DNA from 2 places in the Microbulbifer sp. JSM ZJ756 genome. Region 1 is predicted to be linked to the other one. Evidence: predicted binding sites of a transcription regulator. Region 1 holds the regulator's gene; the other holds the start of a gene.
The links. The regulator LexA, encoded in region 1, represses DNA repair genes until DNA is damaged. The targets are predictions, from matches to a motif close to ACTGTNTNTANANACAGT.
Positions count from the first base shown of each region.

Region 2: a site for LexA is predicted at 2,231-2,248, ahead of recN (DNA repair protein RecN). Genes of this name have one in related genera too.

Region 1 covers NZ_JBISER010000001.1:497,270-502,548, reverse strand. The annotation lists gene topA (type I DNA topoisomerase) at 1-873, shown strand, start outside; gene ACH6CX_RS02200 (DUF6586 family protein) at 879-1,376, shown strand; gene ACH6CX_RS02195 (hypothetical protein) at 1,539-1,793, shown strand; gene lexA (transcriptional repressor LexA) at 2,135-2,740, opposite strand; gene ACH6CX_RS02185 (TIGR00730 family Rossman fold protein) at 2,916-3,557, shown strand; gene ACH6CX_RS02180 (DUF6763 family protein) at 3,567-3,887, opposite strand; gene ACH6CX_RS02175 (TetR/AcrR family transcriptional regulator) at 4,022-4,660, shown strand; gene nagZ (beta-N-acetylhexosaminidase) at 4,723-5,279, shown strand, end outside.
Region 2 covers NZ_JBISER010000004.1:80,433-85,711, forward strand. The annotation lists gene dnaK (molecular chaperone DnaK) at 1-1,180, opposite strand, end outside; gene grpE (nucleotide exchange factor GrpE) at 1,355-2,002, opposite strand; gene recN (DNA repair protein RecN) at 2,275-3,942, shown strand; gene ACH6CX_RS08505 (1-acyl-sn-glycerol-3-phosphate acyltransferase) at 4,120-4,713, shown strand; gene ACH6CX_RS08510 (OsmC family protein) at 4,893-5,279, shown strand, end outside.

The sequences.
Region 1 (5,279 bases):
AGTAAGTGCGGGCGCCATATGCAGATCCGCACCGGTTCCACCGGGGTTTTCCTGGGCTGTTCCGGCTATGCGCTGCCGCCCAAGGAACGATGCACCAACACCATGAACCTGGTGTCCGGGGACGAGGCAGTGGATGCTGACAAGGACGAGGACGCGGAATCCCGCCAGTTGCGAGAGAAGCGGCGCTGTCCCAAGTGCGGCACGGCCATGGACAGTTACCTGTTGGACGAGCAGCGCAAACTCCATATCTGCGGCAACAACCCGGACTGTAATGGCTACGAGGTAGAGAAGGGCACCTTCAAGATCAAGGGTTACGATGGCCCGGTGATTGAATGTGACAAGTGTGGCAGCGACATGCAGCTCAAGTCGGGCCGTTTCGGCAAGTACTTTGGCTGCACCAATGACGAGTGCAAGAACACCCGCAAGCTGCTCAAGAATGGACAGCCTGCACCGCCCAAAATGGATCCGGTGCCCATGCCTGAACTGCCCTGCCAGAAGGTGGAAGACCACTATATCCTGCGCGACGGTGCCTCGGGGCTTTTCCTTGCTGCCAGCCAGTTCCCCAAGAACCGCGAGACGCGGGCACCGCTGGTCAAAGAGGTGTTGCCGCACAAGGATGAGATCGATCCCAAGTACAGTTACCTGTTCTCGGCGCCCACCGAGGACGACCAGGGCCGCGATACGGTAATTCGCTTCAGTCGCAAGACCCAGGAGCAGTACGTACAGTCCGAGGAAGACGGCAAGGCCACCGGCTGGCGCGCGTTCTATCGCGATGGCAAGTGGCAGGTGGAAGCGACCAAGAAGGCGGCGACCAAGAAAGCGGCGACCAAACGCAAGCCGGCACGCAAGAAAGCCGCCGCCAAGGACAAGTAGGGTCTATGGCCAACCCCTACACCGGCAGCGTGGCCGCGGCATTGCGCAAAAGCCAGCTACTGCTTGAGTCCGCTCCCGCAGGGGGGCTGCACCAGGCTGCCGTGCAGGATGCCGTGGTGTTGCAACTGTGGCTGGCATACCGGGCGTTCCTGTGTGAGCTGGCGCACCAGCTGCAACTGGGCAGCCAGCCGGAGTCGCCGGGGCAGCTCGCCCGTGATGCTGCCTCCCGCGGTATGTCGTCTTCCGAGGCGGCCGAACTGGAGGCCCTGGCAGGGGACCCGGAGAGCTGGCTGGCGGGTATAGAAGCGGCCTGGCTGGGGTTATGGCAATTCTCCGGTAGCCGCGCCTCGCAAGGCAATGGAGCGGGCTCCCCGGCGCAGGTAATTCCCCTTCGCGACCTTTCACGGCAATCTGCCGCCCCTGACCTGGATGCCCTGCGGAACTGGCGGGAGTCGATGGTGGAGCTAATCCGGCGCCAGCGAGCGCATATGGAAGAGTATTAGCGGCCAACCCGGGGGCCGCGATCCAGCAACTGCCTGCTGCGCTCCGGCTGCAGCAGCCCTGGCCGCCCCAGGCCCGCGGGGCAGTCCGGAGCCTCCCGTACACTGATTCTACCTCCTTCCCTGTGTTACACTGCGCAAAACTTGATGTTGCAGGAGAAGCGAATGTCCTCCGAAACTTTTGAAATTATCGAACTCGCCAACGGCGATGTCGCCCTGCGCCGTGCCGGGGAGAAGGAGGATCCGCTGGTGCGTATTCATTTTTCGGACGCCAGCTCTGAATTCTTGCGCGAGCACAAGATTGCAGTGGCCCGTGCCATGTTGGAAGCCGGCATCGACGCCGTGCAGAATATTGATGAGATTGCGGCCGAATACCTCGAGGAAGAGGAATTGGAGCCTGTTAACCACACAATCCACTGATCCCCTCGCCGGGGCCGGCCAGCGGTGCGGCAACACAGCCGATGCTGCTGCTGGTCGCCCATCCAATACCCTCCAGCCCCTCACTGGGCCCACCTGATACCCATCTCGAACCGGCTGTTGAACTGTGCCAGGCCGCCGCGCCGTCCTGCCCGGGCGCACGCCAGGGGCGCAGACGCGTGTGCGTGGCTGATGCTGGTGACAGTTACGGACGGCGGCAGGTACCCGCGGGACTATACGAAACCCGCGGAATAGTGCGAAGGCGTGGGTTGCTGAGAAGATAGGGGGTTAGGCCCTGCCCAACTGGGAGGGCAGGGGGTTCGTCGTTACAGAGTGTGCCCGGGTCAGGGACTCTGCCGGATCACGCCCACGGCCAGGCCCTCAATGACAAAGTGCTTGTCGCGCATATCTACCTGAATTACATCGAATTCCTCGTTCTCCGGCAGCAGTTGCACGGTTGCCTGGTTGCCCTTGCGGCGGAAGCGCTTGACGGTTACCTCGTCCTCAATCCGGGCGACAACGATCTGCCCATTGCGTACCTGGTCAGTGCGCTGCACGGCCAGCAGGTCGCCGTCGAGAATTCCCGCATCCCGCATACTCATTCCGTGGACGCGCAGCAGGTAATCTGCCGGCGGGTGGAAGAAGTCTGTGGGCAGGTCACAGTAATCCTCGATATTTTCCTCGGCGAGTATCGGGTTACCCGCTGCTACACGACCGACGATCGGCAACCCCGGGTGATAATCGGGTATACGGATTCCGCGGGAGGCTCCCGCCACCATTTCGATGGCACCCTTGCGGGCCAGCGCCTTGAGGTGTTCTTCGGCGGCATTGGGGGATCGGAACCCCAGCTGCCGGGCAATTTCCGCGCGGGTAGGGGGATAGCCGGTTTCATCGAGGTAGGTCTTGATCAGCTCGAGTACCTGGGATTGGCGGGCCGTGAGATTGGTCATAGATTCACCTGGTCGTGTGTCTGTATTTTTATACAGTTGCTGTGATTATATACAGATTTACCCCCGGCGCAAATTCACAGCGCTGTCGTCACATACTGCTACATTGGAGGGAGAGACAGGGAAGAACCGACAAAATAACAAGCGTTGAGAAACGCGACAGAACAGGGAAAGTGGAATGTTAGATGCCAAGATGCCCGAGGCCTGGCGCGTCCTGCGTATCCAGTCCGAGCTGGTGGATGGAATAGAGCGCCTGATTGCGCTGACTGGTGCGGTGACCGTATTTGGCAGCGCGCGGTTTACCGAAGAAAGCCCGGAATATAAACAGGGAGTACGGCTCGGGGAGCTGTTGGCTGCGGAGGGAATCTCGGTAATCACCGGCGGCGGGCCGGGATTGATGGAAGCCTGCAATCGCGGGGCACACCCGCAGCCGGGGGCATCCATCGGCCTCAATATTGAATTGCCGTTCGAGCAGACGGCCAACCCATACCAGGATATCAGCCTCCACTTTCGCTACTTTTTTGTGCGCAAGTTCATGTTCGTAAAGCACGCCGTGGGGTTTGTCGGCTTGCCAGGCGGATACGGCACGCTGGACGAGCTCTTCGAGGCCCTGACCCTGGTGCAGACGCAGAAAGTCCTTCATTTCCCGATTGTTCTGGTAGGGCGCCGCTACTGGGCGGGCCTGCGCGACTGGCTGGTGGATACGGTACTGCAGAGCAAATGTATCGACGCATCCGACCTGGACCTCTTCCATGTTGTCGATACCGTCGATGAGGCGGCAGAAATTATTATCGACTACATCCGCGAGCGCGAGCAGTAGTCATTCGCTTCAGAGGGATTCATCGGTACCGCTGAAGCTCTCTCCCTCCAGGTAATCCAGCGGGTTTTGCTCTTCGGGTATGCCGGGATCGCTGGAGCTGGGGCTGTGCTCCCGTGCGGTCATGCCATAGGCGATATTGGCGTCTTCGGGTGGAGGAGCCGGAGCCAGCGGCAATACCTGCCATTGCTCCATGTCCAGCTCATCGAGGGTGCCGTCGAGGTACTGGATTTCGATTGTCCTGTGCAGGTCGTCGAGGGCGACCACCTCGAACAGTTGTCCGCTCTCCAGCATCTCGAACCAGTTGCCTATGTCAGGGTGGCTATGTGCCATGATCCTTGTCCCCTTGCGTTTGACTTCCAATCTAATGTCTGCCTGCCGCCTTCAGTACCCGCGATTTTTCGGATACAAGTGTGCTAATCTCAGCCAGATCAAAACAAGTGTTTAAATTGTTGGTTTGAATTTGTATGACCCAGACAGATACGGTCAGTCGGATTCTGGATGCCGCAGAGGTACTGTTTGCCGAACGTGGCTTCACGGAGACCTCACTGCGCACCATTACCAGTACCGCCGGGGTCAATCTCGCAGCGGTAAATTATCATTTCGGGTCAAAAAAAGAACTGATCCAGGCGGTGTTTGAGCGTTTTTTGACGCCCTTTACAGAGACCCTGGCCGCAGACCTGGACCGGCGGGTGGCTGCAGGCGAAAAGCTGGAAGTGGAGGAGCTGTTGGGTAGCCTCTTCCGCGGCGGTGTGGCGAGCCTGGCGGCGGAGGGGCGTGATCCCCAGCGGTTCATGCGCCTGCTGGGCATGGCCTATACCCAACACCAGGGCCACCTGCGTCGCTATATCGTGTCCCGCTATGGCGAGAGCTATCGTCGTTTCGCCGGCCTGCTGAGCCAGGCATTGCCGGGAATCGACCCGGTCACTTTCTACTGGCGGCTCTATTTTATGCTGGGGGCGACGATCTTTACCCTTTCGAGCTTTGATGCCATCGACGCTATCCTCAGGGAGGATTTCGACGCGCAAAGCAGCCTGCCGGAAACACTCGACCGCCTCGTGCCCGCAGCTGCGGCCATGTTGCGGGCGGATACGGAGAAGTCATAAGCGAGACTTTAGCGCCGGCGGATGCAGGCTGTACCGCCAGTGTTAAGCAATGAGGGAATAAGATGGGTGAATTGATTGGTCCGGTAATGGTTGATGTCGAGGGCACCGAGCTCACGGCAGAGGACCGGGAAGTGCTTCGCCATCCGCTGGTGGGTGGGCTGATTTTCTTTGCCCGCAACTACAGCAGTCGCGCACAGTTGCGGGCGCTTGTCACCGAGATCCGTGACCTGCGCCCGGAGATCCTGCTGGCAGTTGACCAGGAGGGCGGGCGCGTGCAGCGTTTCCGTGACGACTTTACCCGCATCCCCTCCATGCAGTTGTTGGCCGCCAATGCGGATGCGGACCAGTTGCGTGATGCGGGCTGGTTGCTGGCGGCGGAATTGCGTGCCGAGGATGTGGATTTCAGCTTTGCCCCGGTGCTGGACGCCGATGACCAGCACTGCCGCATTGTCGGTGACCGCAGTTTTGCCGCAGACCCGGCACAGGTCGCCTCCCGGGTGCGTCCTTTCATGGAGGGGATGCACGAGGCCGGCATGGCGACTACCGGAAAGCACTTTCCCGGCCATGGCCATGTGCTGGAGGACAGCCACGAAGAATTGCCTGAGGATGAGCGCACGCT
Region 2 (5,279 bases), on a different contig from region 1:
CGTCCAGCAGCAGTACGTCTTTCACATCGCCGGCCAGGACCGCGCCCTGGATTGCAGCGCCCATGGCCACCGCCTCATCCGGGTTGACGTCCTTGCGCGGCTCCTTGCCAAAGAATTCGGTTACTTTCTTCTGCACCAGCGGCATACGGGTCTGGCCGCCCACCAGGATCACCTCGTCCACGCCGGAGGCCGCCAGGTCGGCATCAGCCAGGGCGGTCTTGACCGGCCCCAGGGAGCGCTCGACCAGCTCTTCCACCAGGCTCTCCAGCTTGGCGCGGGTCAGCTTCACCACCAGGTGCTTGGGACCGGAGGCATCTGCGGTGATGTACGGCAGGTTGACCTCGGTCTGCTGGCTGGAGGAAAGCTCGATCTTGGCTTTCTCGGCCGCTTCCTTCAGGCGCTGCATGGCCAGCGGGTCGCCTTTCAGGTCGATGCCCTGGTCCTTCTTGAACTGCTCTGCCAGGTAGTCGATCAGGCGCAGGTCGAAATCCTCACCGCCGAGGAAGGTGTCACCATTGGTGGACAGCACCTCGAACTGCTTCTCGCCGTCGACATCGGCAATCTCGATGATGGAGATATCGAAGGTACCACCACCCAGGTCGTAGACCGCCACGGTCCGGTCACCGCCCTGCTTGTCCAGGCCATAAGCCAGCGCGGCCGCGGTGGGCTCGTTGATGATGCGCTTTACGTCCAGGCCGGCGATGCGGCCCGCGTCCTTGGTGGCCTGGCGCTGGGAATCATTGAAGTAGGCCGGGACGGTGATCACCGCTGCATCGACGGTCTCGCCCAGGAAATCCTCGGCGGTCTTCTTCATTTTTTTCAGTACTTCGGCGGAAACCTGCGGCGGCGCTTTCTTGTCGCCCTTCACTTCTACCCAGGCATCACCGTTATCGGCCTCGACGATGCTGTAGGGCACCATCTTGATGTCCTTCTGCACCACATCGTCCTTGAATTTACGACCGATCAGGCGCTTGACCGCATACAGGGTATTCTGCGGGTTGGTAACCGCCTGGCGCTTGGCAGACTGGCCCACCAGGATCTCGTTGTCATCGGTGAACGCCACGATGGACGGGGTGGTGCGATCGCCCTCGGCGTTCTCGATCACGCGCGCCTTGTCACCATCCAGGACTGCCACACAACTGTTGGTGGTTCCCAGGTCGATGCCGATAATTTTTCCCATCAGTATGTTCCTCACTTTTTCGCCGCTTCCCGCCCGATACCGGCGGGAGCGCAAGTTTTCGTTCAGTTGCCAGCTATATTGGTGCCGGCCTTACAATTTCAAGGGGCTTTATGCCCGATCCTCTGCCCGGGCTGCCCGATTCTCCGGGCCTGCCCCCGACAAAGGGGTGTGCAGTCACGACGGGGACTTGCTCACCACTACCATTGCCGGCCGCAACAGGCGGCCGTTCAGTACATAGCCCTTCTGGAATACATCCAGCACCGTATTGGGCTCCACATCACCACTGGGGACCTGGGTCATGGCCTGGTGCCGTTCCGGGTCGAATGGCTCGCCGGCCGGGTTCACCACTTCCACGGAATGCTTTGCCAGGGTGTCCACGAAGGACTTATGGGTCAGCTCGATACCCTCGATGATGGCCTTGTTGGCCTCGTCCTCGCGGTCGATGCTGGACAGCGCCCGCTCCAGGTTGTCCACCACCGGCAGGAAATCCTGCAGCAGCTTCTCCACGCCGTACTTGTGCGCCCGCTCCACATCCTGCTGGGCGCGGCGGCGCGCGTTCTGGGCCTCGGCCTGTGCGCGCATGGCCAGGTCCTTCTGGATCGCCAGCTGCTCCTGCAGGCCCAGGATCTCCCCCTTGAGTGCCTCGGGGCTGTCGGGCTCCGCGTGCAGGGCCTCCTCTGCCTCGTGCTGCTCTTCGGGGGAGGGTTCCTCTACCTCGGCACTCGCACTGGTTTCCTCGGCTGCCGCCTCTTCCGCGGTCAGTGCCTCGGGATGCGGCGTCCCCTCGTCAATCTGATCTTCTTCGCTGCGCTCTCTGGCCACTGCTCTCTCCGTCGCGTCGACTGTCAGTTGGTTCAAATATGATGTCCGCCGGGGGCGCCAAGCCGGGCGTGCCATGCCGGGCGGACAGTGCAGGTGTATATGGGGCCTTGCCCATGCAGTTCAAGGGGTTATCCCGGAAACTCGCCACGCGCCCCGCCAGCGCGGCGCTTGACCGCCTCCCCGCGCACTGTAATGTCACCGGGTGGCGGTAGCGACCCGCCGGCGATTACTGTATAAATACACAGATAACAATTGAGCCAGAAGCGATCCCTATGTTGCTGCACCTGTCTATCAGCCAATTCACCCTGGTGGACCAGCTGGAACTGGAGTTTGGCTCCGGCACCAGCACCCTGACCGGCGAGACCGGGGCCGGTAAGTCCATCACCCTCGACGCCCTGGGCCTGGCCCTCGGCGACCGCGGCAATGCGGAGCTGGTCCGCGCCGGGGCGAAACGGGCCGACATCCACGCGACTTTCGATATCAGTGACCATCCGGAGGCCAGCACCTGGCTGGAAGAGCAGGAACTGGACACCGGCCACGAGGTAATCCTGCGGCGCACCATCAGTGCCGACGGGCGCTCCCGGGCCTATATCAATGGCCAGCCGGTGACCCTGCTGCAGCTGCGCGCCCTGGGCGAGCAGCTGATCGATATCCACAGCCAGCACGAGCACCAGTCCCTGCTCAAAAAAGACACCCACCGGCGACTGCTGGACGAGTTCGCCGGTGCCGGCGAGCTGGCTGCGGAGACCCGCATTCATTTCAAGACCTGGCAGGACCAGTACCGCCGCTACCGCAGCCTGGCGGACAGTGCCGAGGAAACCGAGGCGCGCCGGCAGTTGCTGCAATACCAGCTGGAGGAGCTGGACCAGCTGGACCTGCAAGCGGGCGAAATCGCTGAACTCGAGAGCGAGCAACGCCAGCTGGCCAATGCCGGCCAGATCCTCAGCGGCAGTTACCAGCTTGCAGCCATGCTCACCGGCGGGGAGGGGGATATCTCCGAGCACCTGCACCGGGCCCTGCAGCTGCTCACGGCCATGCCGGAGCAGTCGCCGGAGCTGACCGAGGTGGCGCAGATGCTCGACAGCGCCCGGATCCAGGTGGACGAAGCCGCCGGCACCCTGACGCGGCATATCGATCGCTTCGAGATGGATCCCGAACGCCTGGCAGAGGTGGAGGAGCGGCTCAGCGCCATTTACCAGGCCGCACGCAAGCACCGCGTGCAGCCACCGGAGCTGCCCGGGCTACAGGAGCAGCTGCAGGCGGAACTGGACGAAATTGGCGCACCGGATGCACTGGACCGGCTGGAATCCGAGTGCCGGGAACTGGAACAGGCCTACCGGGCCACCGCCGGCAAGCTGGGCAAACTGCGCGCCGGCGCGGCCGAAAAACTGGCCGCCGCGGTGAACGGGCAGCTGGCCGACCTGGCCATGCCCCACGCCCGGGTGGAGCTGGCGCTGCAGCCACAGGAAAAACCGGCGGCCACCGGCCTGGAAGAGGTGGAAATCCTGATCGCCACCAACCCCGGCCAGCCGGCACGGCCGCTGGGCAAGATCGCCTCCGGGGGCGAACTGTCGCGGGTCAGCCTGGCAATCCAGGTAGTCACCGCCCAGACCTCCCGCACCCCCACCCTGGTTTTCGACGAGGTGGACGTGGGTATCGGCGGGGCCACCGGCGATGTTGTCGGGCGCCTGCTGCGGCAACTGGGCGAGGGCCGCAACGGCCGCACCGGCCAGGTGATCTGCGTAACCCACCTGGCGCAGGTGGCGGCGCGGGCCCACCGGCAGTACCTGGTGGAGAAGCACAGCGACGGAGACGCCGCATTCGTGGCGCTGCGGGAACTCAAGGACCAGGAGCGCCGGGAAGAGATCGCCCGCATGCTGGGCGGCGAAACCACCGCACAGTCCCTGGCCCACGCCGGGGAGATGCTCTCCCGCGCCTGACGGGGGAGCATAGCGCCCCGGCTCCCGGGCCTTCCCTTTCCACTCTGGCGGGCGCCCCGGCTGTTGCAGCCGCGTGGCGGGGACAATTCACCCTACACTGATAAAAGCCGCAATTAACCGGAATTGGCGCCGAAATGCCTCTATAATTCGCCGCCAACATTCAATCTGGCTGATTTCATGCAGAGAACCATTTTCAACACACCGATTGTCACCCCGATCCTGCGCCAGGTCGCGAAGCTGTTGCTGAAACTGCACGGCTGGCGGGTGGTCGCTGACGAATCGGCGCTCAAACTGAAGAAATACGTACTGCTGGGCGCCCCGCATACCACCAACTGGGATGGCTACTACTTTATCCTCACCGCCCTCAAGCTGGGCCTGGTGCCCCAGTGGATGGGGAAGGACAAGCTGTTCAAGTTCCCGCTGGGCGGCATGATGCGGTGGTTTGGCGGCATCGCCGTGGACCGCAGCAAGGCCAATAACCTGGTCGAGGCAACGGTGGAGCAGTTCAAGCGCAGCGCCTCCCTGGTGATCGCCGTGCCGCCGGAAGGCACCCGCGGTATGGCGGAACGCTGGAAGACCGGCTTTTACCATATTGCCCGCGGTGCCGGTGTGCCGGTGGTATGCGGGTTCATCAATTTCCCCAGGAAAGAAGTGGGCATGGGGCCGGCCTTTGAAATGAGCGCCGACCTGGCCCGCGAGCTGGAACGGTTCCGTGACTTCTATGCCGACAAGATTGGCAAGTTCCCGCAGCGCTACACGCCGCCGGCGTAAGGCGCTCGGCGCAACCGATCACGACCATGGGCCGTCCCCACAAATAACGCAGCCTGCACACCCGCAGGGTGCATGGACCGCAGCGATATGCACCAGCCACGGGGCAAGGCCCGAGGCTGGTGGCCCGGGGCGCCTGACCCTAGCCTTTGGCGACTCAGCGCTTTGTGAGGTGCCAGGCCATGCAGGAACTTCCCCACCAGTACCGGGTGGCCGCCCGGGCCGATCCCGGCAGTGATGTCGAGTTATCCACAGATGGGGTTGAACCCCTGACCTCCGCGCCGCCGGTACAGTTTGGCGGGCCCGGGGATCACTGGTCGCCGGAGGACCTGCTGGTGGCAGCGCTGGCGGATTGCTTCATCCTTACTTTCCGGGCGATCGCAACATTCAAGCAACTGGAGTGGCACTCCCTGGCCTGCGAGGCGAACGGCACCCTCGACCGGCGCGACCGCAAGACACAGTTCACCGCATTTACCATCTCGGCCGAACTGGAGATACCCGCAGGTGGTGACACCGGGGAAGCGGAGCGGCTACTGCACAAGGCGGAGGAAAGGTGCCTGGTGACCAAT